2 linked regions of the Microbaculum marinisediminis genome follow. The protein of the gene in region 1 interacts with the protein of each later gene in a pairwise test. Links are inferred from orthologs where the notes say so. Each region holds a gene or a part of one and is shown on either strand. Other genes may lie near its edges.

Region 1 (7,868 bases):
TGATCGCGGATAAATAAAGCATATTCCATGGCAGATGTTCACGCGACGGCTATCGTCGGCAAAGGGGCCCGCCTCGGCGAAAGGGTCAAGATTGGTCCATACTGCATCGTCGGCGACGATGTGGAACTCGGAGATGACGTGGAGCTGGTCGGGCACGTGGTGCTCGACGGGCATACGAACATCGGCGCGCGCACCAGCATTTATCCATATTCGTCCCTCGGCCAACCGCCCCAGCACCTGAAATATGCGGGGGAGCCGAGCCGTCTGCTCATCGGCACCGATTGCGTCATTCGCGAGCAGGTGACCATGAACCCGGGCACCGCGTTCGGTGGCATGGAGACCTCGGTCGGCGACAACTGCTATTTCATGGTGGGATCGCATGTCGCGCACGACTGCAAGGTCGGCAACAATGTGCTCTTCATCAACAACGCGACTTTGGCCGGCCATTGCCAGGTGCAGGATCACGCCATCCTCGGCGGTCTCGCGGCCGTCCATCAATGGGTGCGGATCGGTGAGTATGCCTTCGTCGGCGGCTTGAGCGGCGTCGAGAACGACGTCATCCCGTACGGATCGGTTCTCGGAAACCGGGCCCATCTGGGAGGGCTCAATATCGTGGGCCTCAAGCGGCATGGCTTCGATCGCGAACAGATCCACACGATGCGCCAGGCCTATCGGTTGCTGTTTTCGAACGAAGGCACGCTGATGGAACGGGTGGAAGACGTCGCCCAGCTGTTCCCCGAACATCCGTTGGTCACAAAGGTGGTCGATTTCATCCGGGCCGATTCCGATCGGGCCTTGTGCACCCCGCGTAGCGGACGCGGAGGGTGACGGGATGTCTGCGGATCCGGCGAGCCGGGAGGAGGCAAGCCTGGGACCGCTGGCCATAATCGCTGGCGCCGGGGATTTGCCGCGCCTCGTCGCGGAAGAGGTCCGGAACACCGGGCGCTCCCTGTTCGTCATCGCAGTGGACGGTGAGGCGGACGCGGATTTCTCCGCCTTTCCGACGGCGCGGCTTCCGATCGGCGCCGCCGGGCGCCTCAAGGCGCTGCTTGTCGAGCGCAATTGCCGCGACGTCCTGATGGCGGGCAGTTTCCGAAGGCCCCGCTTTTCCGACATCGAATGGGACATGAGCGCCGTCAAGGCGGCGCTGCTGCCGGCCATCATGCGCCTCAAGCGCGGCGGCGACGACAAGGTGGTCAACGGTGTCGTCCAGATATTCGAAAGCGAGGGCTTCCGGATCGTCGGCCCGGCCGACGTCGTGCCGCGTCTGGTCGCGCCGACCGGAACGCTGGGACGCGTCAAGCCCGGGCGAAAGGCCCGCGCCGACATCGATTACGGCTTCCAGGCAATTCGCCAGATGGGGCCACTCGATATCGGTCAGGCGGTCATCGTGCTCGACGGGCGCGTGATCGCGGTGGAGGCTGCGGAGGGCACCAATGCGATGGTGGCCCGCTGCTCCGACCTGCGCCGAGAGGGGCGGATATCGGTGCCGCCGCCGTCGGGCGTCCTGATCAAGTCGGCGAAGCCCGGCCAGGAACTTCGGCTCGACATGCCGGTCGCCGGTGTGGAAACGATACGCGTGGCCAAGGATGCGGGCCTCGAGGGGATCGCCGTCGAGGCGGGAAGGGTGCTGGTGCCGCGCATCGACGACGTGCGCCGCGCGGCCGACGAAGCCGGTCTGTTCTTCGTCGGGATCGACACCGGTAGCGGATCAAGCCGCCGGCCATGAGCGATCAGGTTCCGGAGCGATCGCAGTCGCGTCCGCTTCGCATCGCGATGATCGCGGGGGAATCCTCGGGCGATCATCTCGGTGCCGGCCTCATGGAAGCCATGCAGGCCGATGCGGATCGGACGATATCCTTCGCCGGAGTCGGCGGCCCGGAGATGGAACGCGCGGGCCTGACGAGCGTATTTCCACTGTCCGAGATCGCCGTCATGGGGCCGTTCGCGATCCTTGCTCGGCTGCCGGGCCTCATTCGACGCGTACATGAAGCCGTCGATCACGTCGTTGCCTTCGAGCCGGACATCCTGATCATCGTCGACAGTCCGGAATTCACCCATCAGGTCGCCAAACGCGTGCGCCGGCGGTTGCCAAGGCTTCCGATCGTCGACTACGTCTCCCCGACCGTCTGGGCCTGGCGGCCCTGGCGGGCGCGGAAGATGCGCGCCTATATCGACCGGGTTCTCGCGGTCTTCCCGTTCGAACCGGCCGTACACCGGCGTCTCGGGGGTCCCGACTGCGTCTATGTCGGGCATCCGGCGGTCGAGCGGCTGGCGCTGATGCCGGGCAGGGCGGCACAGGCGGGTGGCAAGCCGACCTTACTGGTGCTGCCCGGCAGCCGCATCACTGAAGTCGAGCGGCTCATGCCGGTCTTCCGCGACACGCTAAAGGCGTTGCGCGACAAGGGCAGGGACTTCGATCCGGTCCTCCCCGCGGTCGCGCATCTGGCCGATCGGCTCAGCCAGGAGGTTGCGGACTGGCCGGTCAGACCGCGTGTCGTTTCGGGCGAATTCGAGAAATGGAACGCATTCTCCGCCGGCCGGGTCGCGCTGGCGGCGTCCGGGACGGTCACGCTCGAGCTGGCGCTTGCCGGCGTGCCGATGGTCGTCACCTACCGGCTCGATCCGCTGACCGCGGCGCTGCGCTGGATGGTGCGCACCCATTCGGTGGTGATGGCCAACCTGGTGATCGGCGAGAACGCGTTTCCGGAGTACATCCATAAGGGATGCGATCCGCAGACGCTGTCGGACGCGGTCGATCCACTGTTCGACGACGGTCCGGAGCGGCGTAGGCAACTGGCCGCAATCGACAAGGTCCGGGACGCGACGCTGATCGACGGCGACAACCCGAGCCGGAAGGCGGCCGCCGTCGTCCTGGATGTCCTTGAAAAAAATGGCCGGGGCGCACTGGCGCCCCGGCCATAGAAATCTGAATTCGGAGATGATGCGCTATTTGCGCATCGATACCGGAACGTAGTCGCGCCGCGTGGCGCCGGTGTAGAGCTGGCGCGGACGGCCGATCTTCTGCTTCGGATCCTCGATCATCTCCTTCCACTGGGCGATCCAGCCGACCGTGCGGGCGACCGAGAACAGCACCGTGAACATGGAGGTCGGGAAGCCCAGCGCCTTCAGCGTGATGCCGGAATAGAAGTCGATGTTGGGATACAGCTTCTTCTCGACGAAGTACTCGTCCTGCAGGGCGATGCGCTCGAGTTCCAGGGCCACGTCGAGTAGCGGATCGTCCTTGATGCCGACCTCGGCCAGCACTTCGTGGCAGGTCTTCTGCATGATCTTGGCGCGCGGGTCATAGTTCTTGTAGACCCGGTGCCCGAAGCCCATCAGGCGGAACGGGTCGTTCTTGTCCTTGGCGCGGGCGACGAATTCCGGAATGCGGTCGACCGACCCGATCTCCGAAAGCATGTTCAGGGCCGCCTCGTTGGCGCCGCCGTGCGCGGGGCCCCACAGGCAGGCGATGCCGGCGGCGATGCAGGCGAACGGGTTTGCACCCGAGGAGCCGGCGAGCCGGACCGTCGAGGTCGAGGCGTTCTGCTCATGGTCGGCGTGCAGGATGAAGATGCGGTCCATGGCGCGGGCGAGCACCGGATTGACCTTGTATTCCTCGCACGGCACCGAGAAGCACATGTGCATGAAGTTCGAGGAGTAATCGAGCTCGTTGCGCGGATACATGAACGGCTGGCCGACATGATACTTGAAGGCCATCGCCGCGATCGTGGGCATCTTCGCGATCATTCGGACGCTGGCGACCATGCGCTGATACGGGTCCGAGATGTCGGTGGAGTCGTGATAGAACGCCGACAGGGCGCCGACCACGCCAACCATCACCGCCATCGGATGGGCGTCGCGGCGGAAGCCGGAGAAGAAGCGCATCATCTGCTCATGCAGCATGGTGTGCCGCGTCACGCGGAAATCGAAATCGGCCTTTTGGCCCTGTGTCGGCAGTTCGCCGTAGAGCAGCAGATAGCAGGTCTCGAGGAAGTCGCCGTGCTCGGCCAACTGGTCGATCGGGTAGCCGCGATAGAGCAGCACGCCTTCGTCACCATCGATATAGGTGATCTTCGACTCACAGCTCGCCGTCGACGTGAAGCCCGGGTCGTAGGTGAAAGCGTGGGCGTCGGCGTAGAGTCGCGAGATATCCACGACATCCGGTCCGATCGTGCCCGGATAGACCGGAAACTGATGCTCGGCGTCGCCGAGCTTGAGCGTCGCAGTGTTGGCGGCGGTGACGTTCTTGTCATTCATGGGCAGGTGGCTCCTGTCCTGGTGGCGGGCACCCGCACAGCCCAGGTTCGGCTCGTCGGGATACGGATTCGCTCCCACGGTCGGCTGGAGTGCGGTTCGGTAGGAATATGACTGTCTCGGTACCCGATTTGAGCGGGATCGGCAAGCTCCGGGCGTTGGCAGGATCGTCGATACATAGGGCGGGACCGGTACGGTCAAGCGGTCTGATCGGCAATGCGGGCAAGGCTTTCCTCGCGGCCGAGCACCGCCAGAACGTCAAATATACCGGGCGATGTCGCCCGGCCCGTCAACGCGGCACGGAGCGGCTGGGCGACCGTGCCGAGCTTGCGGCCGGAGGTCTCCGCAAAAGCCTTCACCGCCGCTTCGAGGCTCGCCGCGTCCCACTGTGGGGCGGCTTCAAGGACAGGCAGGACTGCGCTCAGGGTCTCTCGTGCGCCGTCGTCGAGTATCTTGGCGGCCTTCTGGTCCAGAGACAATGGGCGGTCCTCGACAAGAAATTTCGTGCTTTCAAGGAGTTCTGCGAGATTCTTCGCGCGTTCCTTCAGGCCCGGCATCGCCTGTCGGATTCGGTCCGACTTTACCGCGTCGAGCCGGGATTCGTACGCCGGCCCCTCGGGCAGATAGGGCAGGTTCTCCATCAGCGCGTCATACAGCTCCGCATCGGGCGTCTGCCGCATGTAGATGCCGTTCAGATTCTCCAGCTTGGCGAAATCGAAGCGGGCGGCAGACTTGCCGATGGCGTCGAGATCGAACCATTCGAGCATCTGTTCGCTCGACATCACCTCGTCGTCGCCATGGCTCCAGCCCAGGCGAACCAGATAGTTGCGCATCGCCTGCGGCAGATAGCCCATGGCGCGGTAGGCATCGACGCCGAGCGCACCGTGGCGCTTCGACAGCTTCGCGCCGTCCGGCCCGTGAATCAGAGGGATATGCGCCATCTCCGGCACGGCCCAACCGAGTGCCTGATAGATCTGTGTCTGGCGGGCGGCGTTGGTCAGGTGATCGTCGCCGCGGATGACGTGGGTGACGCCCGTGTCGTGGTCGTCGACGACGACGGCGAGCATATAGGTTGGGTTGCCGTCGGACCGCAGCAGAATCAGGTCGTCCAGATCCTTGTTCTGCCACACGACGCGCCCCTGGACGTGGTCGTCGACCACGGTCTCGCCCTCCGTCGGCGCCTTGAGGCGGATCGCCGGCTTGACGCCCTGGGGCGCCTCCGAGGGATCGCGGTCGCGCCAGCGGCCGTCGTAGCGTGGCGGGCGGCCCTCTGCGCGCGCCGTCTCGCGCATCTCGGCGAGTTCCTCGGGTGTCGCGTAGCACCGGTAGGCCTTGCCCCGGGCCAACAGGTCCTCGACCACCTCGCGATGCCGCTCGGCGCGGGCGTATTGCGAGATCGCCTCGCCATCCCAATCCAGGCCCAGCCACTTCAGGCCGTCGACGATCGCGGCGATCGCCTCGTCGGTCGAGCGCGCGCGATCGGTATCCTCGATCCTCAGCAGCATCTTGCCGCCGCGTCCGCGGGCATAGAGCCAGTTGAACAGGGCGGTGCGTGCGCCGCCGATATGCAGGAAGCCGGTCGGCGAGGGGGCGAAGCGGGTGACGATCTCAGGTTTGGACATGACAGGTGGCGGCCGGTTTCTCGTGCGGTCTAGTATGGATGGTGCGGTGTAGGCTGGGCGTTGTGTAGCACGGCGGCCGGCGCAGATAGAAGCGGTGTGGGCAACGGTCGCGCCCAAACCTTCGGCGCGGCCCCAGGGGGACTGCGGTGTCCGACGACGCGTCCTTGATCGGCAGATCGCGCTCCGCGGCGGCGCGGCGATGGCCGGCGTTGCCGGCGCCGCTGCTCGGCCTGTCGAGCCGCCTGTCGCGCCGCGTTTCGGTCCGAAGGATCGCCGACAGCGAGCGCGAGCGATTGTTCCTCTGGGGTCCCGTCGCTTTCGGCGCCGGCATCGCGGCCTATTTCGCGCTGCCGCGGGAACCTGTGCTCGCGGCGGTGCTGGTCCTGTGCGTCGTCACCGGGATCGTCGCTGTCCGCTGCGGCCCGGGCCGGCTCGGGGGCATCGCGTTCATCGGCCTGTTCCTGGCGTCGCTGGGCATGTTGGACGCGGGGCTTCGCAGCCGCTGGGTCGCCGCGCCGGTCGTGTCCGAGACCGGATATCCGGTTCCGGTGACCGGGCGGATCATCGGGGTCGACCTCAGGGAGGACGGCGCGGCACGGCTCACGGTGGCGCCGGAGCGGATCGGCCGCGATGCCGCTGCGGAGCTGCCGACCCTGCTGTCGCTGTGGATGCGCGGCAGCTGGTCGGTGCCGACGCCAGGACAGGCGGTGCGATTTGACGCGATGCTGTTGCCGCCGCCGGACGCCGCGGTGCCGGGCGGCTTCGATTACGCCCGGCGGGCCTGGTTCGCCGGCATCGGCGGCGTCGGGTTCCTGACCAGCGCGCCGAAACCGGTCCAGACCGCGCGGGATGTCGGACTGCCAGTGCGGCTCGGGACCGCGATCGAGCGGACGCGCCTTTACATCGCGGCGCGAATCCGGCAGTCGCTGCCCGGCTCCGTCGGCGCGATCGCGGCCGCGCTCGTGACGGGCGAGCGTGGCGCTATACCGGACGCCGACGAGGACGCGCTGCGCGCCTCCGGCCTGGCGCACATCCTGGCGATCTCGGGCCTGCACATGATGCTCGTCGTCGGCACGCTGTTCTGGTTCACCCGTGCCTGTCTGGCGCTATCGCCTAGTCTCGCGTTGACCCGGCCGATCAAGAAGTGGGCGGCGGCGATCGCCCTGATCGGCGGGCTCGGCTACCTGGTGCTCTCGGGCGCCTCGATCGCGACGCAGCGCGCCTTCATCATGGCGGCGATCATGCTGGTTGCCGTGCTGCTCGACCGGCCGGCGATCACCCTGCGCAACGTCGCGATCGCCGCATCGATCGTGCTCGTGCTGACGCCCGAAGCCTTGGTGACGGCGAGCTTCCAGATGTCGTTCGCCGCGACCGTCGCCCTGGTCTCGGCCTACGAGGCGTTGCGGTGGTGGTCGCTTTCGCGGAGTGAAAGCGCGATGGCGCCGCCGGTCCGCTTTCTCGTCCGGGCGGTGCTCGGGCTCGTGTTCACCGCGCTGATAGCCGGGCTGGCGACGGGGCCGTTCGCCGCCTATCACTTCAACCGCGTGGCGGTCTACGGGTTGATCGCCAATGTCGCCGCGATGCCGCTCGTCAGCGTGCTGGTCATGCCGTCCGCGCTTGCCGCGGTGCTGCTCATGCCCTTCGGCCTGGAAGGCCTCGCGCTTGTCCCGATGGGGCTGGGGATCGAGGGCGTTCTCGCCGTGGCGAGGGCGGTCGCCGGCTGGGAGGGGGCGGTGCGCATGGTCTCGCAGGTGCCCGTGGCCGCGTTGCTCCTGACGATTTCCGGCGGGCTCTGGCTGTTGCTTTGGCGCACGGGCGTGCGCCTCCTGGGGGTGCCGTTCATTGCGGCCGGCGTCGTCTTGAGTGCGGTCTCCGACCCGCCGGACCTCTTCGTCGCGCGGGACCTACGGATGGCGGCGCTGAGAATGCAGGACGGCGCGCTGGCGTTCCTGCCAAAGCCCGGATCGGACTACGAGGTGGAGGTTTGGC
Region 2 (7,927 bases), on another replicon or contig:
GTTACCGTCAACGACTACCTCGCCAGCCGCGACGCCGAGTGGATGGGCCAGATCTACCGTTTCCTCGGCCTGACCGTGGGCTGTATCGTCCACGGCATCGACGACGAGGAGCGACATCGCCAATACGCCTGCGACGTCACCTACGCCACCAACAACGAGCTCGGCTTCGACTACCTGCGCGACAACATGAAGTACGAGCTGAACCAGATGGTCCAGCGCGGACATCATTTCGCGATCGTCGACGAGGTCGACTCGATCCTGATCGACGAAGCGCGCACGCCGCTGATCATCTCCGGTCCCGTCGAGGACCGCTCCGATCTCTACACCCAGATCGACACGCTGATACCCTCCCTGTCGCCGGAGCATTTCGAAGTCGACGAGAAGCAGCGCTCCGCCACCCTCACCGAGGTCGGCACCGAGTTCATCGAGGAGAAGCTGAAGGAAGTGGGCCTGCTGAAGGAAGGCTCGCTCTACGACGTCGAGAACGTCACGCTGGTCCACCACGTCAACCAGGCGGTCCGTGCCCACAAGCTGTTCCAGCGCGACAAGGACTACATCGTCAAGAATCGCCAGGTCGTCATCATCGACGAATTCACCGGCCGCATGATGGAAGGCCGGCGCTATTCGGAAGGCCTGCACCAGGCGCTCGAGGCCAAGGAGCACGTGCAGATCCAGCCCGAGAACGTCACGCTGGCCTCGATCACCTTCCAGAACTATTTCCGCCTTTACGGGAAGCTTGCCGGCATGACCGGCACCGCGGCGACCGAGGCTGACGAATTCATGGACATCTACGGTCTCGAGGTCATCGAGATCCCGACCAACGTACCGGTCGCCCGTATCGACGACGACGACGAGGTCTACCGCACCGCCAAGGAAAAATACGACGCCATCCTCGAGCTGATCGCCGATTGCAAGAAGCGCGGCCAGCCGGTCCTGGTCGGCACCACCTCGATCGAGCGCTCCGAGCAGCTGGCCGAAGTGTTGAAGGCGAACGGCTACCGCCAGAAGGACTTCACCGATCCGGACGCCTTCCAGCCGCTTTATGACGGCGACCAGGGCACCGCGCAGGAGAAGGTCTTCGCCGTCCTTAACGCCCGCTACCACGAGCAGGAAGCCTACATCATCGCCCAGGCCGGCGTGCCCGGCGCCATCACCATAGCCACCAACATGGCCGGCCGCGGCACCGATATCCAGCTCGGCGGCAACGCCGACATGCGCATCCGCCACGAGCTTGAAGGCATCGAAGACGGCCCCGAGCGCGAGGCCGCCATCAAGCGGATTCACGACGAGATCGAGACACTGAAGGCGAAGGCCAAGGACGCCGGCGGCCTCTTCGTGCTCGCAACCGAACGCCACGAAAGCCGGCGCATCGACAACCAGCTTCGCGGCCGCTCCGGTCGCCAGGGCGACCCCGGCCACTCCAAGTTCTTCCTGTCGCTGCAGGACGACCTGATGCGCATCTTCGGCTCCGACCGCATGGACGGCATGCTGCAGAAGCTCGGCCTGCAGGAGGGCGAGGCCATCGTCCATCCCTGGATCAACAAGGCGCTGGAGAAGGCGCAGTCGAAGGTCGAGGCGCGCAACTTCGACATCCGCAAGAACCTGCTGAAGTTCGACAACGTGATGAACGATCAGCGCAAGGTGATCTTCGAGCAGCGCATCGAGATGATGTCCGGCGAGGACATCGCCGAGACCGTCGCCGACATGCGCCATCAGGTCGTCGAGGAACTGGTCTCCAAGCATATCCCGCCGAAGGCCTATGCCGAGCAGTGGGACACCGCAGGCCTCAAGGCGAAGGTGCAGGAGGTGCTCAACCTCGACCTGCCCGTCGACGAATGGGCCAAGGAAGAGGGCATCGCCGACGAGGAGATCACCGAGCGGCTGATCAAGGCCGCCGACGAGCGCTTCGCGCGAAAGGTCGCCGATTTCTCGCCGACCGTCATGCGCCAGATCGAGAAGGCGGTACTGCTGCAGACGCTCGACCATCTCTGGCGCGAGCACCTGATCACGCTCGACCACCTGCGCCAGGTGATCGGCTTCCGCGGCTATGCCCAGCGTGATCCGCTCAACGAGTACAAGACCGAGGCCTTCGAGCTGTTCGAGTCGATGATCGACCGTCTGCGCGAGGCCGTCACCAGCCAGCTGATGCGCGTCGAGCTCGTCCGCGAGGCGCCCGAGCCCGAGCCGCTTCCCGTCATGGAGGCCCACCACCTCGACCCGGCCACCGGCGAGGACGAGATGGCGCTGGCGGATGCCGAATACGCCTATTCGCACGGCGGCGCGGCCCCCGCTCTGGCATCGTCCGCGGCCGTCGCCCGCAAGCCCGAGCGCGATGCCTCCGATCCCGCGACCTGGGGCAAGGTCGGCCGCAACGAGCCTTGCCCGTGCGGATCCGGCAAGAAGTACAAGCACTGCCACGGCAAGCTCGCATAGGTCTCGCGGAACCTGCGGCGGTCCGTTGGCGTTTCCGGTAGGGTCGGAACACTCGGACGGACCGTGCCATGCCTAACCGCCTGCTGATCGTCGCCAACCCGGGCGCGTCCCGCGCCGATGTCGCGCTCGGGCCGGCGGTGGGAACGCTGGCTGCGGCCGGCTTCGATCTCGATCTGCGGCAGCCCGACGACGCAAACGACATTCCGGCCCTGATCGAACAGGAAGCGCCGGGGTGCGACGCCATCGTCGTCGCCGGCGGCGACGGCACGGTGAATGCCGCCGCCGAAGCCCTCATCCACGCCGGCAAGCCCGTCGGCCTGCTGCCCGTCGGCACCGCCAACGACCTCGCCCAGACCCTCGGCATTCCCGCCGACCCGCAAGCCGCCGCCGACATCATCATCGCCGGCCACAGCCGCGATATCGATGTCGGTCGCGTCAACGCAAAGCCGTTCCTGAACGTCGCCTCGATCGGCCTGTCGGTCGATATCGCCCGGCGCCAGGATACCGGCCGCAAGCAGCAATGGCGGGCGTTCAGCTACCTCCTGACGACTATCGAGGTGCTCGGCGAGGCGAATCGGTTTCGCGCCGAGATCGAATGCGACGACGAGTCGGTCGTGGTCGACACTTACCAAATCGCCGTCGGCAACGGCGTCTTCTACGGCGGCGGCATGCGCATCGCCGAGGATGCGGCAATCGACGACGGCCTGCTCGACGTCTACGCGATCAAGGCAGCGACGGTCCTGGAGCTGCTGGCCCTCGCGCCCGCCCTCAGGGCCGGCAGGCACCTCGAGCGCGACGACGTCGTCTCGCTGCGCGGAGCGCGCGTGCGCATCGCCAGCACGCAGCCCCTGCCGATCAATACCGACGGCGAGGTGACCACCGAGTCGCCTGCCGAATTCGGTGTCGATCGCGCCGCACTGACGGTCTTCGCCCCACCGCCGGATCCGTAAGGGGGTCGCGGGAACGGTTCGGTGCCGCTACACATTGAGTCGCTCAAGACCCGCACTGTTACTCAGGCCTTTCATGAATTTCGACCAGACTTTCCTGTTCGCCCTGTTCGCCGGCGTTTTCGCGATGATGCTGTGGGGACGTTTCCGTTACGACGTCATCGCGTTTTCGGCGCTGCTGATCGCCATTGTCGTCGGCGTCGTGCCCAAGGAGGACGCCTTCGCCGGCTTCGGCCACCCGGCGACCATCATCGTCGCGTTGGTGCTCGTCGTCTCGCGCGGACTGGTGAACTCCGGCGCCATCGAGATCGTCATGCGCGTCATCGCCGACGGCGGCAAGAGCGTCGGCAGCCACATCGTCAAGCTAGCAGGCATCGGCGCGGCATTGTCGGCCTTCATGAACAATGTCGCCGCGCTGGCGCTGCTAATGCCGGTGGACATCCAGGCCGCCGTCAAGGCCGGCCGCAGCCCGGCGATCACGCTGATGCCGCTGTCGTTCGCCACGATCCTCGGCGGCCTCGTCACCCTGATCGGTACGCCGCCCAACATCATCATCGCCTCGTTCCGCGAACGCACGCTCGGCGAGAGCTATCACATGTTCGATTTCGCGCCGGTCGGGCTGGCCTGCGCCGTGGTCGGCGTCGCCTTCGTCGCCACGATCGGCTGGCGACTGATCCCGAAATCTGCGACCGAGCGCAACACCGGCGCCGAACTGCGCGACATCCACGGCTATATCGCCGAGCTGGTCGTAGGCGAGAAGTCGACCGCCGTCGGCCAGAAGGTCGCGGACCTGGACGAAGTCGCCGAGGAGCACGAAGTCTCGGTCGTGGGCCTCGTCCGGCGCGGCACCCGCCTGCCCGGCGGAGCCCGGCGCGAGGAGATCCAGTCCGGCGACCTTCTCGTCGTCGACGCCACACCTAGCGCCATCGACGCCTTCGTCGGCGCCCTCAAGCTCGGCTTCATCGGCGAGGAAAAACATCGCCAGGCGGCCGGTGCCGATCTGGAGGTCATCGAGGTCGTGGTGCCGCAGGACGCCCGCATCGTCGGCCGCTCCTCCGACGACGTGCGCCTGCTGAGCCGATACGGCGTCACCCTGCTGGGCATCTCGCGGCGCGGCAAGCGCTTCCGCGAACGGGTCCGGCGGCTACCCATCGAGGCCGGCGACATCCTGTTGCTTCTAGGCCCCGTCGAGCGCATCGAGGACGCGTCGATGCGCATCGGCGCCCTGCCGCTGGCCAAGCGCGGCCTGCAGGTGACGCAACATGGCCGCGCCGGGCTTGCCGCCGGCATCTTCGGCCTGGCCGTCGCCGCGGCCAGCTTCGGCGTCGTCTATCTGCCGGTCGCGCTCGCCGCCGTGGTGGTGGTCTACGTGCTCACCGACATCATTCCGCTGCGTGAAGTCTACGAGGATATCGAATGGCCGGTGGTGGTCCTGCTCGGCTCGATGATCCCGCTTGGCATCGCGCTGGAGAATGCCGGCGGCACGCAACTGATCGCCCAAAGCCTGGTGACGATCGCCGCCGGTACGCCGCCCTGGGTCGTGCTCACCCTGTTGATGGTGGTAACGATGACGCTGTCCGACGTGCTCAACAACACCGCGACGGCCGTCATCGCCGCCCCCGTCGCCGTCGACATCGCCAACAGCCTGGGGACGAGCCCCGATCCGTTCCTGATGGCGGTCGCGGTCGCCGCGTCCTGCGCATTCCTCACGCCGATCGGCCACAAGAACAATACGCTGATCCTCGGGCCGGGCGGCTATGCCTTCGGCGACTACTGGCGCATGGGCCTGCCGCTGGAGATCATCGTCATCGCCGTGGCGATCCCGACGATCATGATCGTCTGGCCGTTCTGAAGGGCCGGCGGCAAATGAAAACGCCCGGGGCAAACCCCGGGCGTCCTGGCTGAATCCTGGAAACCGCGTCCTTAGCGGCGCGGGGCCTTCGTCCGCTCGTGCGATGCAAGGTCGGCCGGTACCGATACGCCGTCGACCTCCTCGAAATAGTCGAACACGGCGAACGGGTTCTCGTTGACGAGGATCGGCACGAATGCGGTTGCCGGCGTCAGGCGCGGCAACCCGTCCTCGAGCCCGCTATCGATCGACGCGCTCTTGTCGTCCGCCGCCTTCGCCGGCGTCGGCACGGTGCCCGTGGTGATCGGATCCGCATCCGGATCCGGTTCGGCAGCCGCCTCGTTGCCTTTGACGTTGCCGAGGCTGCGCAGCCCGCCGGTGATCCCCACCAGCTTGCCCCAGACGCCCGAGAAGGCGGTGGCGACGGAGGAACCGTTGCCGGCGTCGGCATCGGCCAGCGCCGGGTTTCCGGTCAAGGCGAAGTCGGACTCGGCCGGTTTCGTTTCGGCAGGCGTCTCGGCCTCGGCGACCTGCTTGCCGAGCACTTCGTCGGCCTTGGCGTCGGACGTGTTCGCCGCGTCGCCCTGCTCCTCGAGCGAAGCGGTCATGATGACGTTGGAGCGCGCCGACGACTGCTGCTCCTGCATCTTGAGTTCGGCAAGCGCCACCTGGAAGGCGGTTTCGTCACGCATCTTCTTCGCGGCGACGGCGACCTCGATGGTGTCGGGCACGTCGAGCTGCGGGCAGCGGGCGTTGGCGATCAGCTTCTGGTTCGGATTGGCCGGCTTGGCGTTGAACACGTAGTCGCTCCCGCAAACGCCGACCTTGGGCGGAACGCCGGTGACCTCGAAGTGGTCGCTGCCTTCCTTGAGCGTCTTCCAGAACGGCATGTTGGGATTGCCGGCATGGCGCGCCATGTTGGCCGGCGTCATGCGGAAAGGATAGGCCTGCACCTGGAATTCGCGCTGGCCGCCCCGGAAGGAATCGCGGGCAAGCGCGTAGACCTCGGCGATCGTCTCGTCGGTCATCGCGTAGCAGCCCGCCGACGAGCAGGCGCCGTGCACCATCAGGTGCGTGCCGGTACGCCCCAGCGCCTTGTCATAGGCATTGGGATAACCGATGTTGAACGACAGATAATAGCTGGAATTCGGGTTCATCTGCCCCGGCGCGACCGTATAGAAGCCCTCCGGCGCCTGCCGGTCGCCTTCTTTTCGCTTCGGGCCGAGCTCACCGGACCATTTGCAGATGTCGTAGGTCTTGAACAGGGCGAAGCGGCCGTCCTTGCCCGGCTTCCAGACCTCCAGCGTGCTTTCTTCCTTGTAGATCCGCACGACGAGGGGGTCTTCCTTGCGCATGCCCTTGTCTTCGAGCTCTTGCAAGGTGGCGTAGCTGAGCGGCTGCAGATGCTTGGCGCCGCCCAACTGCTCGTCCATGCAGCCGCCGACGGCCAGGAGCGAGAGGGAAACAAGCGCTATGCGGGAATGGCGAAGCGTGATCATGTGGTGGTCCGAAAATCCGTACACAGAGACTACCGTACCGCTCAATTTGGGCCGATAGCGTTAAGACTTCGTTTACCGCCTGAACCGACGTCAACGATTTTGCGCCGACGGACCCGGCTATCGCAACCGTAATTTAGCGGCGAAACGATGGCAGTGCACCGATCGCGGTTCGACTGTGGTTAAAGAGTCCGGCCCATCGCGATGAACTTTTCGCGGCGTCTACGCCGAATTTCATCGGAATCGAGCCCTGCGAAGTCCTTCAAAGCCGATTCGATGGCCCGACCAGCTGATTCGATAGCTTCTTCGGGCTGGCGATGCGCTCCTCCGACGGGTTCGGAAATTATCGTGTCGATAATGTTGAAACGCTTCAGATCCGTCGCCGTGACCTTCATCGCCGTCGCCGCGTCGGCCGCGCGTGAAGAATCCCGCCACAGAATCGACGCCGAAGCCTCCGGCGAGGCCACGGTGTAGATCGAATGCTCCAGCATCAGCACCTGGTTGGTCACGGCGATCGCGACCGCGCCGCCGGACCCGCCCTCGCCGATGACCACCGAGACGTTCGGCGTGCCGAGCGTGAGGCAGGCGTCGATTCCCCGCGCGATCGCCTCTGCCTGGCCGCGCTCTTCGGCGCCGACGCCGGGATAGGCACCGGCGGTATCGATGAAGGCGATCACCGGAACGTCGAACCGGTCGGCCATTTCCATCAGCCGCACCGCCTTGCGATAACCTTCGGGACGGGCCATGCCGAAATTGTGCTTCAGCCTGCTCTCGGTGTCCGAGCCCTTCTCATGGCCCATCACCATCACCGACTGGCCGCGGAAACGCCCGAGACCGCCGATAAGCGCTTCGTCCTCGCCGTACTGGCGATCCCCGGCAAGCGGCGTGAAGTCCTCGATCAGCCGCCCGATATAGTCGAGCGTATGCGGCCGCCCGGGATGGCGCGCGACCTGGGTCTTCTGCCAGGGCGTCAGCTTGCCGTAAATCTCGCGCAGCGCCTGGTCGGCCTTGGTCTGCAGGCGGGCGATCTCGTCGGCGATGCCGACGCCGCCCTCGCCTTCCTCTATGGCACGCAGCTCGGCAAGCTTGCCTTCCAGGTCGGCGACCGGTTTTTCGAAATCCAGATAGACTTTCATGGGTTCTCTTTACCTGCCCATCGGGGCCGACGGAAACTGGCTTTCCGCGTATGCCGTGTCAAGCGT

Evidence for each region.
Region 2: the proteins of gltA (region 1) and MUB46_RS06360 interact in binary tests that used the Escherichia coli proteins (3 or more experiments, as listed by UniProt). The link is inferred for Microbaculum marinisediminis from one-to-one orthologs.

What each region holds. Positions count from the first base shown.
Region 1 is NZ_JALIDZ010000012.1:22,866-30,733, reverse strand. The notes cover bases 2,106-4,991. They hold gltA (citrate synthase), read right to left. Parts: upstream 4,261-4,991; coding sequence 2,950-4,260; downstream 2,106-2,949. Other genes in these bases: gltX (glutamate--tRNA ligase), read right to left, coding at 4,455-4,991; lpxB (lipid-A-disaccharide synthase), read left to right, coding at 2,106-2,925. Also shown: 3-hydroxyacyl-ACP dehydratase FabZ, read left to right, coding at 1-17; lpxA (acyl-ACP--UDP-N-acetylglucosamine O-acyltransferase), read left to right, coding at 28-828; MUB46_RS21090 (LpxI family protein), read left to right, coding at 833-1,729; more of lpxB, read left to right, coding at 1,726-2,105; more of gltX, read right to left, coding at 4,992-5,879; MUB46_RS21070 (ComEC/Rec2 family competence protein), read left to right, coding at 6,044-7,868.
Region 2 is NZ_JALIDZ010000003.1:40,048-47,974, reverse strand. What follows is about bases 1,498-4,442. They hold MUB46_RS06360 (lipid kinase), read left to right. Parts: upstream 1,498-2,501; coding sequence 2,502-3,383; downstream 3,384-4,442. Other genes in these bases: MUB46_RS06355 (SLC13 family permease), read left to right, coding at 3,457-4,442; secA (preprotein translocase subunit SecA), read left to right, coding at 1,498-2,433. Outside these bases: more of secA, read left to right, coding at 1-1,497; more of MUB46_RS06355, read left to right, coding at 4,443-5,232; MUB46_RS06350 (L,D-transpeptidase family protein), read right to left, coding at 5,304-6,728; MUB46_RS06345 (acetyl-CoA carboxylase carboxyltransferase subunit alpha), read right to left, coding at 6,908-7,861. UniProt on the Escherichia coli protein: In vitro phosphorylates phosphatidylglycerol but not diacylglycerol; the in vivo substrate is unknown.